3 regions of the Sphingobacterium sp. LZ11T8 genome follow, and region 3 is predicted to be linked to each of the others. Evidence: riboswitches for the same ligand, from Rfam matches in the RefSeq annotation. Region 3 holds a riboswitch; each other region holds the start of a gene.
What was found. Region 3 has a riboswitch for S-adenosylmethionine ahead of NLF99_RS11560 (O-acetylhomoserine aminocarboxypropyltransferase/cysteine synthase family protein). Riboswitches for the same ligand answer to the same signal wherever they lie in the genome.
Positions count from the first base shown of each region.

Region 1: another riboswitch for S-adenosylmethionine. It lies ahead of NLF99_RS08955 (5-oxoprolinase); the one in region 3 lies ahead of NLF99_RS11560 (O-acetylhomoserine aminocarboxypropyltransferase/cysteine synthase family protein).
Region 2: another riboswitch for S-adenosylmethionine. It lies ahead of metE (5-methyltetrahydropteroyltriglutamate--homocysteine S-methyltransferase); the one in region 3 lies ahead of NLF99_RS11560 (O-acetylhomoserine aminocarboxypropyltransferase/cysteine synthase family protein).

Region 1 is NZ_JANBZY010000003.1:172,059-179,497, forward strand. Features, by position in the region: gene NLF99_RS08940 (DPP IV N-terminal domain-containing protein) at 1-904, opposite strand, end outside; gene NLF99_RS08945 (transglycosylase domain-containing protein) at 954-3,284, opposite strand; gene rpoN (RNA polymerase factor sigma-54) at 3,512-4,975, shown strand; SAM-I-IV-variant riboswitch at 5,023-5,117, shown strand; gene NLF99_RS08955 (5-oxoprolinase) at 5,179-5,442, shown strand; gene NLF99_RS08960 (DUF2891 domain-containing protein) at 5,636-6,733, opposite strand; gene NLF99_RS08965 (DUF937 domain-containing protein) at 6,800-7,439, shown strand, end outside.
Region 2 is NZ_JANBZY010000007.1:251,154-258,592, forward strand. Features, by position in the region: gene pyk (pyruvate kinase) at 1-490, shown strand, start outside; gene NLF99_RS16680 (hypothetical protein) at 554-940, opposite strand; gene NLF99_RS16685 (sensor histidine kinase KdpD) at 1,067-2,938, shown strand; gene NLF99_RS16690 (response regulator transcription factor) at 2,957-3,646, shown strand; SAM riboswitch class I at 3,918-4,016, shown strand; gene metE (5-methyltetrahydropteroyltriglutamate--homocysteine S-methyltransferase) at 4,092-6,401, shown strand; gene NLF99_RS16700 (APC family permease) at 6,467-7,439, opposite strand, start outside.
Region 3 is NZ_JANBZY010000004.1:245,061-252,499, reverse strand. Features, by position in the region: gene ligA (NAD-dependent DNA ligase LigA) at 1-649, shown strand, start outside; gene dapA (4-hydroxy-tetrahydrodipicolinate synthase) at 682-1,560, shown strand; gene NLF99_RS11565 (hypothetical protein) at 1,651-2,082, shown strand; SAM riboswitch class I at 2,306-2,419, shown strand; gene NLF99_RS11560 (O-acetylhomoserine aminocarboxypropyltransferase/cysteine synthase family protein) at 2,662-3,969, shown strand; gene metX (homoserine O-acetyltransferase) at 4,014-5,075, shown strand; gene NLF99_RS11550 (homoserine dehydrogenase) at 5,075-6,256, shown strand; gene NLF99_RS11545 (sigma-54 dependent transcriptional regulator) at 6,852-7,439, opposite strand, start outside.

The DNA of each region.
Region 1 (7,439 bases), on a different contig from region 3:
CTGCATTCTTGGTAGATAGCAATAACTTACCAATCGGATTAGAAGTCGTATCCTTACCTATATTTCTATAGGAGTTCTCCATACTGTTCTTCCACAAGGTAGACATGGTCTGCGCATCATAGCCAAAAACACGTTTTATTGCGTTCTCATATCCGTATTTTGCAGTCTCAATAAATAGAGGCATAATTACGGTATCTCCATAAGTGGACCCTAAATACGACCAGAAAGCCTGGCCATACCGATAAGGGAAATACTTGCTTGACTGTTCTGTCATCTGCCTCAAGCTAGGCAGGTCATTTCTAGCATACGAATCACGCATCCACATGGATGTAAAAGCATCTTTCTTTCCAATGGAAAAGTACTCAGCCATCCCTTCTACCATCCACAACGGCAGGTTTGCAATATTCTCCAATCGCGTTGAATCCCCACCTTCGATCAACACCCTATACTGGAATGCATGGACCAATTCGTGCCCCAATACATGCCTAGTCTGTTGGTTGATCTGCATGATCGGCATCACGACACGCTGTTTAAAAGCTTCCGTAACACCACCCGTACCTACACTGATCTCTCCCGATATGGCGGTTGTTTGCTGGAATTCAGGATGGTTATTATATAGGATAATTGGGTTTTTTCTCGAAAAGGTATCTTGAAAGACCTGTTGATGCAATTCATACCACACCTCAGATTCCTTTGCAAGCCAATTCATCATGGAATCATTTTGCAAATAATAATAAATATTGAAATGTGGGGTATCATAAACTTTGAAATCAAGCTTCTTATACCTCATCTTATTCTGCCCGAAATATTGGGCACTAGCTTGTCCTGGCATCAAGGCCATACATACTGCCAAAACAAGATTAATGCATAAAATTCTCGCAAATAGCATATGGTTAAATTTCATAACTGATTATTAGTCAATAAAAATAATAAAATCAATTCACTTCAGTCGATTAATTCGTCTCCTCCTGTTGCTCTTCCGTGTTATTTTGATTAAGTAAATCAGGTAGAACAATATTAGGAATCTCAGCATCAGGATTCAAGCCCTCTGTACTGCTACTATCCTGACGAACACGCACTCTAGGTCCTGGACAGTTGTATTTCTTGGTAATTTCAACTGTTGATTCCGGAAATTTCCCAAAGGTCACCCCTAATTCAGGATGTTTATAAAGCTCTTCCATAAACAGGGCATATATCGGTAATGCAGTCTTAGACCCTTCTCCAGTTGCAGAACTCTTAAAATGTATGCTTTGTTCATCACAACCTACCCACACTCCAGCAACCAAATCTTTCGTTACCCCCATGTACCAACCGTCAACATAATCTGAAGAAGTACCTGTTTTACCACCGATTTGATTCTCATCCTGAAAAAGATCCCATTCCCATAAAGCTTGGGATGTGCCCCCCGACTCTTCGATGGTACCCCTAAGCATATAGCCCATTAACCAAGCATTTTCAGCAGTAATTGCCTCCTTCGTAGTGGTTTTGAATTCAGCCAATACCTTTCCATCCTTATCTTCAATCCTTGAAACCAATACCGGCTCCGTACGCTTTCCTTCATTCATGAAGGTGCTATAACCCCTGACCATTTCAAAAACGGAAACATCATTCGAGCCCAATCCAACTGACGGAACCGACTCCAATTTACTATCAATACCACATTTATGAGCCATCTCCACAACCTTATCCCAACCTACTTTCTCTGTTATCTGTGCAGTAACCGTATTTAATGAACGAGCCATGGCATGTCTTAGCGACAAGTCACTGTGAGAAAATGACCAATCCGCATTTTTTGGCTCCCAGATCTCATGCTCCCCTTTATTGTTAATGAATTCAATTTTTACTGGTTTATCGGTGAATTTATCACATGGTGCCATACCAGACTCCAAGGCTGCTGCATAAGCAAAAGGCTTAAAGGTAGATCCAGCCTGTCTTTTCGCTTGGTTTACATGGTCAAATTTGTAATAGTTGTGATTGATACCACCAACCCAAACTTTAATATTTCCATTGTATGGGTCCATGACCATCATTCCTGTATTCAACATGGTCAGGTAATGTTTCAGCGAATCCATGGTCGAATAATCCACTTTCTCCATTCCATCCCAGGTAAAGACCTCCATGGATTTTTTCTTGTTCAACTCCTCAAAAACCTTGGCTTCATCATTGTATTTTTTCATCAATGATGCATAAGCCGGAAGTTTTTTCGCATGGTCTTCCAAAAAATTAGGGATCACATTACCTTCTTTATCTCTCCATGGCAGATCATTTCCCCAAACATTGTCCAGACGCTGTTGCAATTCCTTCATCTTGGTTGAAACAACCGTTTCAGCAATTTTCTGCATCCTGGAATCAATAGTTGTATATATTTTCAGACCACTGGTATAGATATCTATTTCGTTTTCTTCACCCCATTCTTCCAACCATTTTTCGACTGCCGTACGAAGGTAGGAATCGTTGGAATTGCGAACTTCCTGATTATTCAGGTTCAAGCCCAAGGAATCTTTACTCAGGGTTGCTACTTCATCCTTTTTCAGATAACCTTCTTTTTCCATTTGGTTTAGAACGACGTTTCTACGTTGCAGAGCGTTCTTAGGATTTCTGATTGGATTATAATAGGTAGTACCCTTCAACATACCGACCAAAACAGCAGCTTCATTGACGGTAACTTCACTTGGCAGCTTATCAAAATACCTTACAGATGCCGACTTAATACCGTAGGCATTATTGCTAAACGAAACGGTATTCAGGTACATCGTCAAGATTTCTTCTTTGCTGTATTTGCTCTCCAATTTGAAGGCAGTCATCCATTCCTTGTACTTTGTGACCAACAGACCAACTCCCGGGATCTTCCCTAACAGTCCTTGAGCATCCTTGTAGCGAGTTCTATATAAATTCTTTGCAAGTTGCTGGGTAATAGTACTTGCTCCACGATCACTTCCACTTAAAGTTGAAAACACTCCGCCAAACAACCCAATAAAATCCACCCCATGATGCTTTCTAAAACGAACATCTTCAGTAGCAATTAGGGCATTAACGATATTTGGAGAAATACTATCATAAGGGACAGGATCACGATCTTGCTTGTAATAGCGACCGATTAAAACAGAGTCGGCGGTAAAAAGTTCGGAAGAAACATTCAGTTCAGGCAACAATATTTCTTTCTTAGTAGGCGATGATCCGAACAAGCCTAGGAAGTTAATTTGTACCGCGCAAGTAAATAAGATAATAAAGTAAATAACAATCAGTGCGATACGCAAAAATTTGTTCCGGACTCGTCTAAACATACGGTAAATATGAACAAAACTTTGGAAAAAATCATATCAATTCGCCCAAAAATGAACCTTGAAATGAAAATTAACGAAATTTAACAAATGAAATTTTTGGTTTTTAACTAGGCTGTTTTTCCGAGACTTATAATAGCAAAAACTGTTCCTAAATTCTCTTTTGTTTACAACAATTTTATCTTATTGAATATTATTCCCTATTTTTACCTGACTTATTTATCGGGGACATGTTAAAGCAAACACTACAACAAAAATTATTACAGAAACTTTCACCGCAACAAATTCAATTCATAAAATTGCTTCAGGTACCTACTGTATCATTAGATGCCCGTATCAAAGAAGAACTTGAAGAGAATCCAGCCTTGGAAGATGGTAGTTTGACCAACATGAACGACCCTGTCGAAGAATACCCAGACAAAGATCCGGATGACGACTTCAACATGGAAGACAATAGCTATGATGACGAATTCAGCGTAGATGAATATATCCAGGAAGACGACTATAAAGATTACGGTGGAGGTTATGACCATGATGATGAGGATGGTAAAAAAGAAATCCCTATCGCAGTCCAAGATTCCTTCTTTGAAAATCTTCAAAATCAGCTTGACTTACTTGCCCTTTCTGATAAAGATTATGTACTAGGCCAACAAATCATCGGTTCCTTGGATGATGATGGTTATCTGCGCCGACCTATCCTTTCTCTGATCGACGACCTAGCCTTTTCCCAAAATGTCATCGTTGAAGAAGATGAGGTTGAAGAGATGCTGAAAATTGTTCAAACCTTTGACCCAGCGGGAATTGGCGCCAGAAATCTTCAGGAATGCTTGAGCATACAACTTCGTAAGAAAGATCAAAATAATCCAATAATTCAACAGGCCCAATTGGTTGTAGAGAACTACTTGGATGAATTCACCAAAAAACATTACGACAAAATCGAAAAGCAATTGGGAGTAAACTCCGAAGAGCTTAAAGAAATTGTAAACGAAATCTTAAAACTGAATCCAAAACCAGGCGATTCAGGAGCTGTTGCTGGTAAGCAATTGCAGATTATCCCAGATTTCCATATCTCCAACAACGACGGTGTCCTGCACCTGACCTTAAATGGCAGGAACGCACCAGAGCTTCGTGTGTCCCGCTCCTACCAGGAAATGTTTGAACATTACGAAAAAGCCGAAAAGAACGACAAGAAAATGCGTGAGGCCGTTCAGTTTGTTAAACAGAAACTGGACTCTGCAAAATGGTTTATCGACGCCATCAAACAAAGACAGCAGACTTTGTTGAAAACCATGAATGCCATTATGGAATATCAATATGACTATTTCCTAACTGGTGATGACAGAATGCTGAAACCTATGATCTTGAAGGATATTGCCGACAAGATCGAAATGGACATTTCAACGGTTTCCCGTGTAGCGAATTCCAAGTATGTCCAAACCGAATTTGGCACTTTCCTTTTAAAATCTTTCTTCTCTGAAGCCATTCAGACTGAGTCCGGTGAAGAGGTTTCCAACAAGGAAGTCAAGAAAATCTTGGAAGAATGCATCGCCAATGAGGATAAGAGAAAACCTCTGGCAGATGAGAAACTAACAGAGATTTTAAAAGAAAAAGGCTATTCCATTGCCCGTAGGACAGTTGCAAAATATCGCGAGGCCATGAATATCCCTGTTGCCCGCCTGAGAAAAGAATTATAGAAAATTTTAATTGACACTTGCATATTAAAATATAATCTACTAAGTTTGTAGAGTATTCAGAATTGCAGATGCAATACCAACCGAGTGAGAGACACCGCGGTGGTAAATCGATACGGGCGACAAGCCAAAATAAACGAATATTGCAAAGTCTTTTAAGACGCCTCTGAATGCAATTATGGTTAAACCCTTTAAACATTAATTGTATGTCGAACACAACAAAACCCTTACACCAGCACCTAGTGGAGAAATTCCACCACTATTCCACCAACGAATTAGTTGTATTGAACAATGATTTGGTAAAATCCAATTGGGGTGCAAACAAAACAGCTTTTAGGACTGCATTGATTTCCGCACTATCCAATCGCGGAATCGATCTGTCAGCCATAATCAGTACGGAAGACGGCTTTACCCAGATCCAAAGTGTCCCAGTGAAACTATCTGAAAATAAATTAATTCCTTTATGTTAAGTTAGGAGATTTGAGATTTGAGATTTGAGATTTGAGATATAAAGGTTAATACCTTTGTACTCAAATCTCAATACTATAAAAATGAGTAAGTACGGTTGATATCCCAATACTCATATCTCACATCTCAATACTATAAAAATAAGTTAGTACGATTAATATCTCAATACTCATATCTCACATCTCAATACTATCCCTAAAACCTCCCTATCGCGTACAGTGCGAACGTTCCTAGCCAATGGCTTCCCATATAGTCGTCTTCAGCACTTAAGTTAACTATGGAGAAGTTAAAATGTTCAATAGCATTGCCTTTTAAATGCTGCAAACTTCCATCGATTTTACTGATGCCGGAAAGACATGCGGCTCGACTATAATTCAAACCATCCAAATGAACCAATTTACCGTCCGTCCTATCCTTAACTATTGCGGGTTTCAATTCAAAGGAAGGGTCAAACAATCCTGGCATAAATCCTTTCAACCACGTTAAATACTCATTCTTTTCCATCAATTTACTCATCAAATAAGCTTCTTCTAAACATGGGGAAAGAAAATCATATCCACTCGGTTCATAGGCCAGATCACAAATCTTATCGTTTTGGAACAAACGCAATGAGTTTTCTTGAATGGATTTCTTAAAGGCCTCATCCCCTACGGAATTGGCATAATCCAAAGAAAGCGATAAACTAAAGGCCGAATTATCATGTTGTCCCGCCCTAATTGGGTATACCAATTTTGGGAGATATTCGATATATCGCTTGACCAAAAGATCCACTAATGGCTGTAAAGCCACTTTCCAGCGCTGCCCATCCTCATCTTCCCAATTTGCCAGTTCTTCTTGCAACTTGAACAGCCAAGCCCAACCATAAGTCCTTTCAAACCCTAAATTGTTCTTGTCATTGAAAAAAGCAATTTCAGTTTGCACATTCTCAGGCGTAATATGGCTATTCAACACTTTCCTCATATTCCCTTCTTTATCTAGTTCAGGAAAAGCCTTCAGCAATTTTATTACTGACCAATAACCATGTACAGAGGAATGCCAGTCAAAACATCCATAAAAGACAGGCCGAAGGGATTTGGGCGATTTAAGATCAGCTCCTGACCCCAAGACTTGGCCTAACTTATTGGGATACTCCACCTCAATACAATGGGTCGGCATGGCATAAATTTGCTGTGCTAATTCAAGGGATAATTTCACGTCTTCGACTTGCACTCCTTCTTCATTTTTCGATGGGTTATTGCAACCATAGAACAAAAGAACCGTAAGTGCAAAGATGTTTGAACATATTTTTTTCATACTAGTAAAATTGGCAATATATTTGAGTTATAAAAATAACATTTATAAACAATAACAATCTACAATATGAACATTAGTGACTTAATTTCAGGAAGCATTGGTTCACAAGCTACTGAAGGAATATCAGAAAAATTAGGACTTGATAAAAACCAAACCCAATGGGTTGTTTCTGCAGCTATCCCATTGATGATGTCTGCCTTGAATTACAATGCGCAAAAGGGGCCTGAACAAGCTCAAGGCATACAAAAAGCATTGGATAACCACTCTGGGGGGATATTCGATAACCTAGCAGGATTATTTAATCAAGGACCAACAGAAGATGAAGATAAAATTGTAAATCACATCTTTGGTCGCAACACCGATACGGTAAAACAATCCCTTTCTGAAAAATCAGGAATTAGCATGGGGAAAATCGGTGGCATTTTAGCGCTATTGGCTCCTTTGGTAATGGGTTATCTAGGTAAAAAGAAACAAGCTGACGCTGGAACTGGCGGCGGAGGGATTGGAGACCTTTTAGGAAGCATCCTTGGAGGTGGCACGTCAAATGCCGGTGCTTCAGGAGGCGGAATCGGTGATTTGATCGGAAGCGTATTAGGAGGCGGTGGTTCTAGCACTGCTAGCTCATCACAACCTAATATTGCTGGTGGTTTAGGTGATTTAGTTGGACAGTTTTTCGACCAGAAAAACGACAATAGTGCTAAAGGCA
Region 2 (7,439 bases), on a different contig from region 3:
TGAAACTTCAGTTGGTGAATTCCCAGAGATCGTAATCGAGACTATGGCGAAAGTGATCACCCATGTTGAAGCGACTTCATATCCGTACTACAGCGAAAAAGAGCAGTTAGGTACTGTTCCTGTAACGCGTATTCCAGATGCAATATGTAGCTCGTCGATCTTCTTGGCAGAGAAAACCCATGCTTCAGCAATTGCTGTCATGACTTCTTCTGGCTATACTGCCATGGAAATCTCCAGCTACCGTCCTGATGCTGACATCTATGTCTTCACAGGTAACAAATCCTTGTTGCGTACGCTTAGCTTATGCTGGGGTGTGAAGGCATTCATTTACGAAAAATATGAATCTACTGATGGTACTATCCAAGATGTAAACTACTTATTGAGAGAACGTCACTTGGTAGAACCTGGCCAGATCGTAATCAACACTTCTTCTACCCCTCTTCATGAGAAAGGCAGAACGAACACCATCCGTGTTTCTGAAGTAAAATAATTACAAAACGATACAAAAAAAGAGTCTCAATGAGGCTCTTTTTTTGTATCGTCTATTTTCAAGCTATCTCTTGATTATTGGCGACTTGACGGTCGCTGAATCCTGTTTGACAATCATGGAATGCTCGTCCAGCTTCTTTGTCCCCGGCATTTTCACCGACCCCTCACCTGACAGTTTTTTCTCCAAGATTACGGTATCATCATGATCCTTCAGCACATCATGTGGAGTAACCATAAAGCCCTGTCTATTACCCTTATAGGCATTTGGAATCTCTACCGATTTATTCATGGAATCCAACAAGGGGATCTTGAACTGCTTTAAACTATCCTTGGGATTAAGGTCAACCTTAAAATCTAATGGTTTCTTTTTTTGAATATTTTGATTATTTTGAGCAGAAGAAGGAATTGCCCAAATCAGGAATAAGAAGGAAATCAAGATGAAATTTTTCATAATCAGTATCTTAAGTCATTATTCTATAACAAAAGAAATCCTATTCTGCTAAAAAAGCTAAAAACTTGCTGTTAAATTGTGTTAAATGAGAAAATTAGCTGTTTTCCCTTATTACTTTTGTAACAAATGAAAAAAAGAAGTATTGCATTGATTATTTGGCTTATGTCCATCGCGCTGATCGGCGTAATGGCAATGCAGTATTATTTTGTGCGGGAATCCTTCATCAAGGAGTCCAAACTTTTTGATGAGGAAGTCAAGGCATCCCTTTCTGCCGTGGCCAATAAGATCGAGCGTCAGGAAATCTATGATTTCGCAAGGGAACAAGAACGACTTAACCAAGAGAAGTTCAGGATTGACCAGGAACGCATCCAAAAGAACGAAAAGATCCTTGCCTTGCAGGTGCAATACCAGGACAGCATCAAAACCTTGCAGAGAAGGGCTTTTGCCCATACCACCAGGTTCAACTTTCTGGAAAGAGAACTGAACCAACAGTTCCCGGCGGTACCCATCAGCAATGATTTCTATGAAACGTACCTAAAGAGAAAAGAATACAAGCACCTAGTGCGAATCACCTTGGAACAGGGCCTAACCTCCGACAATACCATTGGAGAGTTCACCAATGTGGAGGCCATCAAGGTCGTTCCTAGGATTGCGCAGAAGGACGATAGTACCCGATACCTGATCCCCGTATTCAACCCACCTTCCACCGAAGCGATTGCTTACCAGATCAGGACCCTACCCCCTCGTTATGATTCCAAGACCCTGTCAAAGATCGAGGAACTCGAGATTAAGCTCAATAACCTGAGAGGACAGCGATTATCAGAGGCCGCAACACTATATGACACCATTGCCATGTTAGGAGGCAAGAAAAGCTCTGTAATCGCCGATGTAGCCATGGGTATGGAATTATCCAAAAGACCTTTGGCCGAACGTATCAACGGGAAGAAAACCGTCAATCTATTGATCCACGAACTCCGTGAAAGAGGAATAAAATCCTCCTTCGTCATGGAGATCAAGGATTTCAATAAGATGCCCGTTTTCCAAGGAGTCTATCAATTCAACAATGAGCAACTCAAGGAAGTCAATAATCCTTTGATCTATACCGCTAGACTATTCCAAGGAGACCGTGGCAATGCTCCTGGCGAGCTCAGCATACATTTCCCTAACAAGGGCGGAATTATTGCCGAGACCATGGGCTATTGGCTATTTCCGACCATCCTAGCCTTATTGGCGCTGTTGATCGGATGTTTTGCCTATACGTTGAGCATCATCTTCAAGCAGAAGAAGATGTCGGAGATGAAAACCGACTTCATCAACAACATGACCCACGAGTTCAAGACACCGGTAGCCACCATCATGATCGCTAGTGAATCCTTACGTGACCCTGAGATTTCCGCCGATGGCAAGCGTGTCAACAAATTGGCAAACATTATCTACGATGAGAATGTCCGTTTAGGCTCGCATATCGAACGCGTCCTGAACATTGCCCGTCTGGAGAAAGAAAACCTAAAGATCGAGCGCACCAATGTGCACATCAACTCCTTGGCCAACGCAGTCTTGGAGAGCATGCGACTACAGATGGACAAGGCAGAAGGCACCTTGAATATTGACATTTCAGCAGGCAATGATTTAGTGGTTGGCGATGAACTTCACCTTTCCAATGTGATGTTCAACCTGGTCGACAATGCAATTAAATACTCTCAAGAAAAACCAGAAATCACTTTTAAGACTTTTAATAGAGGGAACAGTATCGTAATATCCGTTGCAGACAAGGGAATGGGAATGACCAAGGACCAACAGGAAAAGATATTTGACCAGTTCTATCGCATACCTACGGGAAATATCCACAACGTGAAAGGCTTCGGTCTAGGGCTAAGCTATGTTAACGATATCATCAAAAGACTGAACGGAAAAATCTCCGTAAAAAGCGAAAAAGATAAAGGCACACAATTTGAAGTAACTCTTCCTTTAAAGGACGCATCCAAGGAAGTAGCATAACATAAGAAAGAGAAAAGTATGAATCAAAAGATATTATTAGCAGAAGATGATCCTAATTTGGGCGAATTACTGAAGGATTATCTTGAATTAAAAGGAAAATTTGACGTTGTGCTCTGTACAGATGGTCAAGAAGGAATGGATGCCTTCCGAAAGGAAGAATTCGACCTTTGCATCCTGGATGTCATGATGCCCAAAAAAGATGGCTTCTCCCTTGGAAAGGATATCCGCAAGATCAATCAGACGGTCCCTATCATCTATGCTACTGCAAAAGGCATGATGGAGGACAAAACCCAGGCCTTCGAACTAGGTGGTGACGACTATATCACCAAGCCTTTCCGTGTTGAAGAACTTTTATTGAGAATAAATGCGCTATTAAAGAGAGCTTCCAAGGACAAAGAAGAAGAAATATCAGACAAGTTTGAGATCGGCGATTATTTCTTCGATTACACCAGTCAGATTATCTCCTACAAAGGTCAACAACAGAAACTGTCTACCAAGGAGGCCGAGTTGCTTCGTTTGCTTTGCTTAAAGAAAAACGATGTCCTGACCCGCGAAGAAGCCCTGATCAAAATATGGCATGACGACAATTACTTTACCGGCCGAAGCATGGACGTATTCCTAAGTAAACTGAGGAAATACCTCAAAGAAGATCCAAACGTGGAAATCGTCAATGTGCATGGTAAAGGATATAAATTGTTGGTTAGCTAAGGATGGATGTGAGATATGAGATGTGAGATGTGAGTGTCCATCCCTAAATAGGGTTGACCGTTTTTATACATATCCAAAATCAAAATATATAAAGGGGCAAAAGTATTTTTGCCCCTTTTTTGATAGAATTATATCCAGCTACTTTTAAACCACGATTTCTCTCATACTCAATGAACTAAAATATAGAAAACCCTCGCTTTCTCATATCCCAAATCTCACATCTAAAATCTTTTTCCTTGGAAAATAAAAATCTTATCCATAACTTAGCCGACGCTTATAGAGAAAGGCAGAGGGACTAGACCCGATGAAGCCTTAGCAACCTGTCTCTTGACAAGGTGCTACATTCTACCCCGATTGGGAAAGATAAGCTGGTTACAGGAATCCTAGGTAGCCTTCTCTTAGCAAAAAGACTTATTGGAATTTATTTAATTTAGTAGAGAACTATATGCTATTAACAAACAATTTAGGCTACCCACGTGTGGGTGCTTTCCGTGAACTGAAGAAAGCTAACGAAGCTTACTGGGCAAAGAAAATCAGCGCGGAAGAATTATTGCAGGCTGGACTTAAAATCCGTGAAAGCAATTGGAAGACTCAAAAAGATGCAGGTATCGAATTGATCCCATCGAATGATTTCTCATTCTATGACCAAGTCCTAGACTTATCTTTAACTGTTGGAGCTATTCCCGCTCGTTACAACTCCCTTTTGAACAAAATCGATCGCCAATATAACCTAGACTTATATTTTGCGATGGCTCGTGGTTTCCAAGAAGGTGGCGTTGATGTAACTGCCATGGAAATGACCAAGTGGTTTGATACAAACTACCACTATATCGTTCCTGAATTCGTGAAAGATCAAGAATTCAAACTGACTTCAGAAAAATTCCTAAGTGAATACAATGAAGCAAAACAATCAGGTATCGAAACTAAACCTGTCCTGATTGGCCCTATCACTTACCTATTGTTAGGTAAAGAAAAAGAAGCTGATTTTAACCGTATCGATCTAATCGACAGATTACTTCCAGTATACGAAGAGATCTTGGCTAAACTTGCTGATGCTGGCGCTAAATACGTGCAGATCGATGAGCCTTTCTTGGCTTTAGATATCGATGATGCTACCAAAGCTCTTTACGGAAAAGTATTCGAAAAGTTAGCTGCAGCTGCCAAAGGCATCAAATTAATCGTTGCTACATACTTCGAGGCATTAGGAAACAACGAAGACATTGCTGTTAACCTTCCTGTGCATGCGTTACACCTAGACTTAGTTCGTGGTGAAAACCAACTTGACACGATATTATCCAAAGTTCCTGCTTCCCTAACCCTTTCATTAGGTGTTGTTGAAGGCCGTAACATTTGGAAAAACGACTACGAAAACTCATTGAAAAAAATCAAACAAGCTGTTGATGCTTTAGGAAAAGACCGTGTTTGGATCGCTCCTTCTTCATCTTTATTGCATGTTCCTTTTGATTTGGACAATGAGAACAATGAAGAGTCCCTACCTGCTGAGGTTAAAAACTGGTTAGCATTCGCTAAACAAAAATTAGCTGAGGTAAAAGACCTTGCAGTATTGGCTGAAGGTGAAGTTGATGCTGAAACACAAAAACGTTTCGAAGCAAACAAAGAAGCTGCTGAGAGCCGCCGTACTTCTCCATTAATCCACAGACCAGAGGTTAAAAACCGCGTCAGCAACATCACTGATGAAGATGCTAAGCGTACTTCTACTTTCAACGCTCGTAAAGAAGCGCAACAAGCGAAGTTCAATCTTCCAGGATTCGCAACCACTACAATCGGTTCATTCCCACAAACTAAGGATGTTCGTAAATGGAGAGCTGACTTGAAAAAAGGTGCCATCTCTCAAGAAGAATACGATAAAGAAATCGCTGCTGAAACAGAAAGAACAATCCGTTTACAGGAAGATTTAGATATCGATGTATTGGTACACGGTGAATTCGAACGTAATGACATGGTGGAATACTTCGGTGAGCAATTAGCTGGATATGCATTCACACAAAACGGGTGGGTTCAATCTTACGGTTCTCGTTGTGTTAAACCTCCAATTATTTTTGGTGATGTTTACCGTCCTGAAGACATGACTGTTCGTTGGTCTGCTTATGCGCAGTCTTTGACCAACCGTCCTGTAAAAGGAATGTTGACTGGTCCTGTAACCATCTTACAATGGTCATTCGTACGTAACGACCAACCTCGTTCTACAACTACATACCAAATCGCTTTGGCAATCTTGGACGAAGTTCAGGCATTGGAAAAAGCAGGTATCAAGATCATCCAAATTGATGAGCCAGCTATCCGTGAAGGACTTCCTCTACGCAAAGCTGATCAGCAGGAATACTTAGACTGGGCTGTACGTGCATTCCGCGTTTCTTCATCCAATGTTGATGACGATACACAAATCCACACGCACATGTGCTATTCTGAGTTCAACGATATTATCCAAGATATCGCTGCCATGGATGCTGACGTAATCACCATCGAGACTTCTCGTTCTCAAATGGAACTGTTAGATGCTTTCGCAGACTTCAAATATCCTAACGATATTGGTCCAGGTGTATATGATATCCACTCTCCACGTGTTCCTAGCACAGAAGAGATGGTTAACTTATTACGCAAAGCAAAAGCAGTAGTTCCTGCAGAGCAATTATGGGTAAACCCTGACTGTGGTCTGAAGACTCGTGCTTGGCCAGAAACTAAAGCTGCCTTAGAATCTATGGTAGAAGCTGCCAAAATCCTAAGAGCTGAATAAGAAACATTAGTAATTTAAAATAAGATAAAGGCCGAGCAATTTTTGTTCGGCCTTTTACTTATCATTTATTTTAATACAGGTTTCTTTCGATTGGCAAAATAATAGATCGGCACTCCCATCAGGATCAATATAAACCCAGGCCAGGTGTACTGTGGTTTATACAAGATCAAAAGCACACAGAAAGCTGTTCCGATCAAGAGATAGACCAATGGAGGGATAGGATATAAGAATGTTTTATAGGGTCTTTCCAGATCAGGTCTCTTCCAGCGCTGATACATCATCGCCAGGACCGTGATCATATAGAAAATCACGATCACAAAGGACACCATGTCCAATAGGTTCCCATACTGCCCGCTCAAACACAATAGCGAAGCCCAGATTCCCTGAAACCAGAGTGACTTTTCCGGAACATCATTCTTGTTGTTTGGAATGGCCTGCTTCAGGAAAAGGCCATCCTTGGCCATGCTCTGAAAAACCCTTGCTCCTGAAAGCACAATTCCATTCACGCAGCCAAAGGTTGAGATCATCACCAATATGGCCATGATAATGGTCCCTGCGCTTCCCAATAACTTTTCAGCAGCAGCTATCGCAACTCGATCATTCGCGGCAAAGGCAATTTCTTCTCGATTTAAAGTGGCTAAATAAACATAATTGGCAAACAGGTAGAGGATCATCACCAAGCTGGTTCCGATCACCATGGCTATCACCACAGTCTTCTTCGCATTCTTGATCTCCCCCGCCACGAAGGTTACATTTTCCCAGGCCACACTACTGAAAACCGAACCTACCATGGCCGCAGCAATTCCACCAAGCAACACATTACCTGAAATCTCTTTCCAGCTTGAATGGTCAAGATTCTGCGAAGCAGACCAACCGAAGCTCATGTTCCCTGAAAACTGATTGCTCTCGATCAATAGAAGCCCGCCAACGATCAGGGCCAATAAGGCAATGACCTTGGAAGAGGTGAAGACGGATTGGACAATCTTGCCACTCCGCACCCCCTTACTGTTGATAAAAGTTAACAACAGTATGATTCCA
Region 3 (7,439 bases):
CATCGAAACGTTCTTCAAGCTAGGATTGATCCGAAAAATTTCGGACATCTATACCCTAAAAGATAGGGAGCCTGAACTGGTCGGCATAGAAAGATTCGGGCAAAAGTCCATAGACAATATGCTGAAAGGTATCGAGCAATCGAAGAATAAGCCCTTTGAGAAAGTATTATTTGGTTTGGGCATCCGACATATCGGTGAGACCGTAGCCAAGAAATTGGCGCAGCATTTCAAAAACATCGATGCGATCCGTGCTGCTACCGTAGATGAAATTCTTTCTGTTCAGGATATAGGCTTGCGCATAGCCGAAAGCATCAATGCCTATCTGGTTAATCCAGAGCATTGGGAAGAGATCGAAAAACTAAAGGCCATGGGTTTACAGTTTGAGATTGAAGAAAAGGAAGTGTTATTAGCTAGCGATAGTCTCTTGGGCAAAACCTTTTTGATATCGGGCGTATTTGCGGACCATTCCCGGGAAGAATTGACAGAACTGATTGAGTCGCATGGCGGAAAGATGTTGAGCAGTATTTCTTCAAAACTGAACTATCTGGTGGCAGGAGACAAAATGGGACCATCGAAATTAGCGAAGGCAGAAAAACTTCAGGTTCCGATGATCTCGGATGTTCAGCTCCTGGCGATGATCAATAAATAAGAATAAAATAAATAAATAAATATACATAAACGATGAACGAGCTTCAAGGTGCGGGAGTGGCATTAGTCACTCCATTTCACGCAGACGGCACAGTAGATTACGAAAGCCTCGGCAATCTGATAGATTTTCAGATTGAAGGTGGCATTGATTATTTGGTTTCATTGGGTACCACTGGAGAAACAGCTACCCTAACCCAAGATGAACGAAAGAAGCTGTGGCAATTTACTTCGAAGCACGTTAATAAGCGTATTCCATTGGTAGCTGGAATTGGTGGAAACAACAGCTATGAAATCGTGGAGCAGATCAAGAACTTTGAGATCCTTGACTATGCTGCGATCCTTTCGGTTTCTCCATACTATAACAAACCAACACAAGAAGGCATCTATCAGCATTACAAAGCAATCGCGGAGGCATCTAAACTTCCTATTATCCTTTATAATGTACCAGGAAGGACGGGCAGCAATATAAGTCCAGCGACTACCGTTCGTTTGGCCAAGGATTTCAAAAATATTGTAGCGACCAAGGAAGCATCGGGGAATTTTGCACAGTTCAGTGAGATCCTTCGAGATAAACCAAAGGACTTTCTCCTGATTTCTGGGGATGACCCCGTTACATTGCCTATGATGGCGATGGGTGCGGCCGGAATCATTTCGGTTGTCGGCAATGCCTACCCTACCAAAGTTTCAGCCTTGGCACATCTATGTCGCGAAGGAAACTATGTGGAAGCAAGGGCCATTCACTTGGAATTATTGAAGATCATTGACCTTTGTTTTATTGAGGGAAATCCTGCTGGTGTCAAATATATCCTAGAAAAGAAAGGGATTGGCAAAGACCATGTTAGGCTTCCATTGGTTCCGGTAAGTGACAAGACCAAGGAAGCAATCGATGCAGAGATGCAGCTACTAGGTTAAAAAAAATATAAGGTTGGCAATGGAAATTCGCCAACCTTTTTTATTTTTAGGTATTCTTTTTGTTACCAAATAGAAACTGAATCAAAAAAAATGGAAACAACTAACCCACAACCTAGCACTAAAGGTTCAAAGTTCAAGAAATTCATCAGCTGGTTTTTACTTATTCTATTTCTGGCTTTTGCTGGATTTGTTTATTTCAAATATTATTTTGTATTTGGAGAAGGCGTTAAATCTGGCGTTTTGAATTATGCGGTAAAAAAGGGAAATTTATTCAAGACCTACGAAGGAAAGCTGATCCAAGAGGGAATCCGTTCGCAAAAGACCGGGACCGGTCTTTCGAGCAATGAATTTGAATTCTCCATTGAAAACGACTCAGTTTTCCATATCTTGGAACTAAATAGCGGGAAAGCCTTTGACCTTCATTATAAGGAATATCATGGCGTATTACCATGGCGTGGGAATACACGCTACGTGGTAGACAAAATCATTCAAATGCGTGATGCGAAGACAACTACCTTTTAGTTGATCGGAAATATATATCAGAAAAATATTGGGGCTTCAACCGACGTTAGAGAAGGGACTAACAAAGGTTGAAGCCCTGGTCTTTATAGGGAAAAGTGGTAATGGGATCTGCCAAAGAATAAACTTTTCAGAAAAAGATTGCAAAATTAAATTTCGTGAACTATATTTGCGGAGTACTTCGATAGTGGTACGCTAATCATTACCTCTCTAAAAAGATGGTCTTGATTTATAAAGAAGTGGCGAGAGACTGGCTCAATGACCCACTGGCAACCTTCAATAAGGATTGAAAAGGTGCCAATTCCTGTCCGAGGCAATAAAGCCCAGGAGCATATAAATGAAATAGACTATGACTTCAAAATTTTCAAAATCGGAATTAGTGTATCTTGTTGGAAAACCAGCAACAGATCTCAACATTCAATTTATTTCCAGCTGTATTATTTGCATTACCCGAATGCGATAGTCGTCACTATGTTTGAGCACGAGGAAAAAGTGCAAAAATAATAGAGTACAGACGACCAATAGCATAGCAAGAAAGGAAATCATATATTCAATTTACTAACATCAATAATCAACATAAAAATGGCAGACAACAAAAATCTTAAATTTGAAACACTACAAGTGCACGCAGGTCAAGATGTAGACCCTACAACTGGATCCAGAGCATTACCTATATATCAGACTACCTCCTATGTTTTCGAAAATGCGGAACATGGCGCGAATTTATTTGCCCTTAAGCAATTTGGAAACATCTATACGCGGATCATGAATCCAACTACGGATGTTTTTGAAAAACGTATCGCGGCATTAGAAGGTGGTGTGGCAGCTGTAGCTGTGTCTTCTGGTCAGGCAGCACAATTCTTGGCCTTGACCAATATCCTCGAGGCAGGTGAAAACTTTGTTTCAGGATCAAATCTTTACGGAGGTACCTATAACCAGTTCAAGGTTTCTTTTAAGCGATTAGGCATTGAGGCAAGATTTGCTGAAGATTCGGATGCAGATAAAATTGAAGCCTTGATCGACGATAAAACTAAAGCGATCTATGTAGAAACGATTGGGAATCCGAGTTACAATATTCCTGATTTCGAGCGTATCGCATCGGTTGCCAAGAAACATGACCTACCATTGATCGTGGACAACACTTTTGGTGCTGGCGGTTATCTGTTCAAACCATTGGAGCATGGCGCCAATGTGGTTGTAGAATCGGCAACAAAATGGATCGGTGGTCACGGAACGAGTATTGGTGGTGTGATTATCGATGGCGGTAACTACAACTGGGGAAATGGTAAATTCAAACAATTCTCAGAGCCTTCTGAAGGTTACCATGGTTTAGTATTCTCGGATGTATTCGGTGAAGGCGGACCGTTTGGGAACATTCAATTTGCTATCCGCGCTCGCGTTGAAGGATTAAGAGATTTCGGCCCTGCCCTATCTCCATTCAATTCATGGCTTTTGGTACAAGGTCTGGAGACCTTGTCTCTTCGTGTTCAACGCCATGTTGACAATACCTTGGAAATCGCACAATGGTTGGAAGCACATCCACAAGTAGAGCAAGTAAGCTACCCAGGATTGAAAAACCACCCATACCATCAGAATGCACAAAAATATCTGAAAAACGGATATGGTGCGGTATTATCCTTTACCATCAAAGGTGGAGTTGATAAGGCGAATGAGTTCATTGACTCTTTGGAATTGATCAGCCATTTGGCGAACGTAGGAGATGCGAAATCCCTGATTATCCATCCTGCGGCAACGACACACCAACAATTGAGTGCAGAGGCGCAGAAAGCAGCTGGAGTTGCTCCAGGTCAATTGAGACTTTCGGTGGGTATCGAGCACATCGACGATATTAAAGCAGACTTAACACAAGCATTTGACAAAATCAAGTAAGTGGGGGCTTAACTGATTTTTTAGGAGGAAGATAATTAAAGAGAATGAGTGTAAAGACTTTCGGATATAGCCAAGACTTCGAATTAGAGAGTGGTAAAAAACTGGCAAACCTACAGATAGCCTACCATAGCTATGGAAAGCTAAATGAGGATAAATCCAATGTAATTTGGGTATGTCATGCATTGACTGCAAATTCAGATGTTTTTGACTGGTGGCCAGGATTATTTGGCGAAAATGAGTTATTCAACGATAAGGATTATTTCATTATCTGTGCCAATGTACTGGGCTCACATTATGGGACGACGAATCCCCTATCCATTGACCCTGACACCAACCTACCCTATTATTCGGACTTTCCTCAGTTCACGATCAGAGATATTGTTAAAGCACATGGACTATTAGCTGATCATCTAGGGATCCAAGAAATCAACACCTTGATTGGAGGATCTCTAGGCGGTCAACAAGCTTTGGAATGGACGGTATCCAAAACCATAAAGATCCATAATCTGATTGCTATCGGAACAAATGCGTTTTTCTCACCGTGGGGTATCGCATTCAATGAAAGCCAAAGGCTTGCGATCGAAGCAGATTCCAGCTTTAAAGAGCAAAGGAATGATGCTGGATTGAACGGATTAAAGGCGGCCCGCAGCATGGCATTATTGTCGTATAGGACATACAATGCCTATGGAACGACCCAAGTGGAATCGGACCATGACAAAACAGACGCTTACAAAGCATCCTCCTACCAAGCCTATCAAGGGGATAAATTAGTCAAGAGATTCAATGCATTTTCCTATTGGTATTTGACCAAAGCCATGGATAGCCATCATCTAGGCAGAGGACGTGGACAGGTGGAGCAAGTATTAAGCTCAATTGAGGGCGTCAATGCCCTGATCATAGGTATTCCTTCGGATGTGCTATTCCCTCCACAAGAACAGGAATTCATCGCGAAACATATTCCAAATGCGGAATACTATGAGCTGCATTCCTTTTTTGGACATGATGGCTTCTTGATTGAAACAAAAACCCTGACTCAAGTCATAGGCAACTTTCTTGAGAAACATAATACAAAAGCAGAAAATCACTTAAATTTAATTAAAGAATAATGAGTAAGAAACTTACCATCGGGATGTTTGGATTTGGTGTGGTGGGACAAGGTTTATACGATATCATAAAAACAAAGAACCTAAACTTAGAGATCAAGAAATTTGTTATCAAGAACGCGGATAAAAAAAGGACCTTGCCTGCGGAATTGTTTACCACAGATGCCAATGCTATTCTGGAAGACCCAGAGATCAATACCGTTGTTGAATTGATCGATGATGCCGAAGCTGCTTTTGAGATTACAAAAAGAGCATTGACAACAGGAAAGAATGTTGTTTCTGCCAATAAAAAAATGATCGCTACCCATCTAGAGGAATTGACCGAGATCCAAAATCAACATGGTACTTCCCTATTATATGAAGGAGCAGTCTGCGGTAGTATCCCTATCATCAGAAACCTAGAAGAATACTATGACAACGAGCTTTTACACTCTGTAAGCGGTATCTTCAATGGTTCTTCCAACTACATCCTTTCCAAGATCTTCAATGAAAACCAAAGCTATGATGAGGCATTGAAAAGAGCCCAGGAATTAGGATTTGCAGAAACTGATCCGACATTGGATGTTGGTGGATATGATCCCAAATACAAATTGGCCATTGTAGCATCTCATGCCTATGGCATTTACATCAACCCGGACGAAATCCTGAATTTAGGGATCGACACATTGGGCAATGCCGATATCAGATATGCCAGAGAGAAAAACTATAAAATTAAATTGATCCCTTTGGCCAAGGAGATAACAAATAACAAGGTCGTTCTTTATGTTCTCCCTAAATTTATCTCCAAAGGCAATATCTTGCAGAATGTAGAAAACGAATACAATGGGGTATTGGTTAAAGCTGCGTTTGCCGATGAGCAATTTTTCTATGGCAAAGGAGCCGGTGGCCACCCTACAGGTTCTGCAGTACTTTCAGATATTGCTGCATTAAGATATGATTACAAATACGAGTACAAAAAACATTTAGAGGCACAACAGGTGGAATATTCAACTGACTACGCTCTAAAAGTTTATTTCCGATATGAAGATGAGGATGTTTTGGAAAACATTGATTTTATCAGTATTTCTGAGCGGTTCTTTAGCGATGATCATAAATATGTGATTGGAACCATTAATCTTCAAGAAATTATCGCCAAGCGCGAAATTATCCATCAACAGGGTAATTTTTTAGCTGAAATCATTTAATTCCATTTTAAATTAAGATAGAAAGTGTTTTTCCTGAAAAGGATTAACACTTTTTTTGTTTTAGAACGATTTCTATTTAGGCCATAAAGAGGTTGAAATACAATCAGATACCCTTCTATTTCATTTGAAAATTTTTGTTTTTTGAAATAAAAAAACAACTAAATGGATGACAATTACGTTTTCAGGGTAACATTATCATTACAATAGCGGATTTTGGCATTTAATAGGTTAAATAATTGTTAATACATTTGCTTTGTCATGGTTTTTGCGTTATATTATTCGTATATTATTATATAAACTTAAAAAACAAATTGATCATGAGAAAGTGGAATGTGTTAGTACTACTAAATGCAGTATCTATTGGTTTGTTTGCACAGGACAACACCAACGCTAGCACGAGTGAGGGATCTGCATTACCGTATTTAATAATCGGAATTATAGTTTTGACCGTTGCTATATATATGTTATATAGTCGACAAAAACGGAAATTCAACGATTAACAACGTATTAAAATATACGTATAATAAAAAAAGGCCTGATTAGATCAGGCCTTTTTCGTTGTATTGTGTTTGTATAATATTTCAAGATATTAAGCTTAGTCTCTTTTCAGTCCGAATTTTTCGATCTTACTGTACAGGTGACTTCTTTGTATATCAAGGTCATCAGCTGTCTTGGAGACATTCCAATTGTTTCTTTCCAATTTGTATTTAATGAATTCGCATTCAGAGAAGTCTTTAAAGTCTTGGAAAGAGGTAAATTGCTCCATATCAAATCCATTGCTCGTATGGTTTCCGGCAAGGCTATTTGCAGTGATCGGACCGCCTGGGTTAGCAAATTTCAACACATCTTCTTCGGTGATTTTCTTATCACACAAGATGATCAAGCGTTCGATCATGTTCCTTAGCTCACGGATGTTACCGCTCCAAGGCAAAGATTGAAGGGTTTTCATGGCATCTGGTGTAAAAGCTTTGACAGGCATGCTATACTCTGCACACACTTCTTCGCAGAAGGCATTGGCTAAAGTTGGGATATCATCCTTACGTTCGGCCAAAGAAGGCACATGGATCAAGATAACACTAAGACGGTGGTACAAGTCCATACGGAAGTTGCCCTCTTCAATCTCTTTCAAAAGATCTTTGTTGGTTGCAGCAATCACACGCACGTTGACATCGATTTCTTTTTC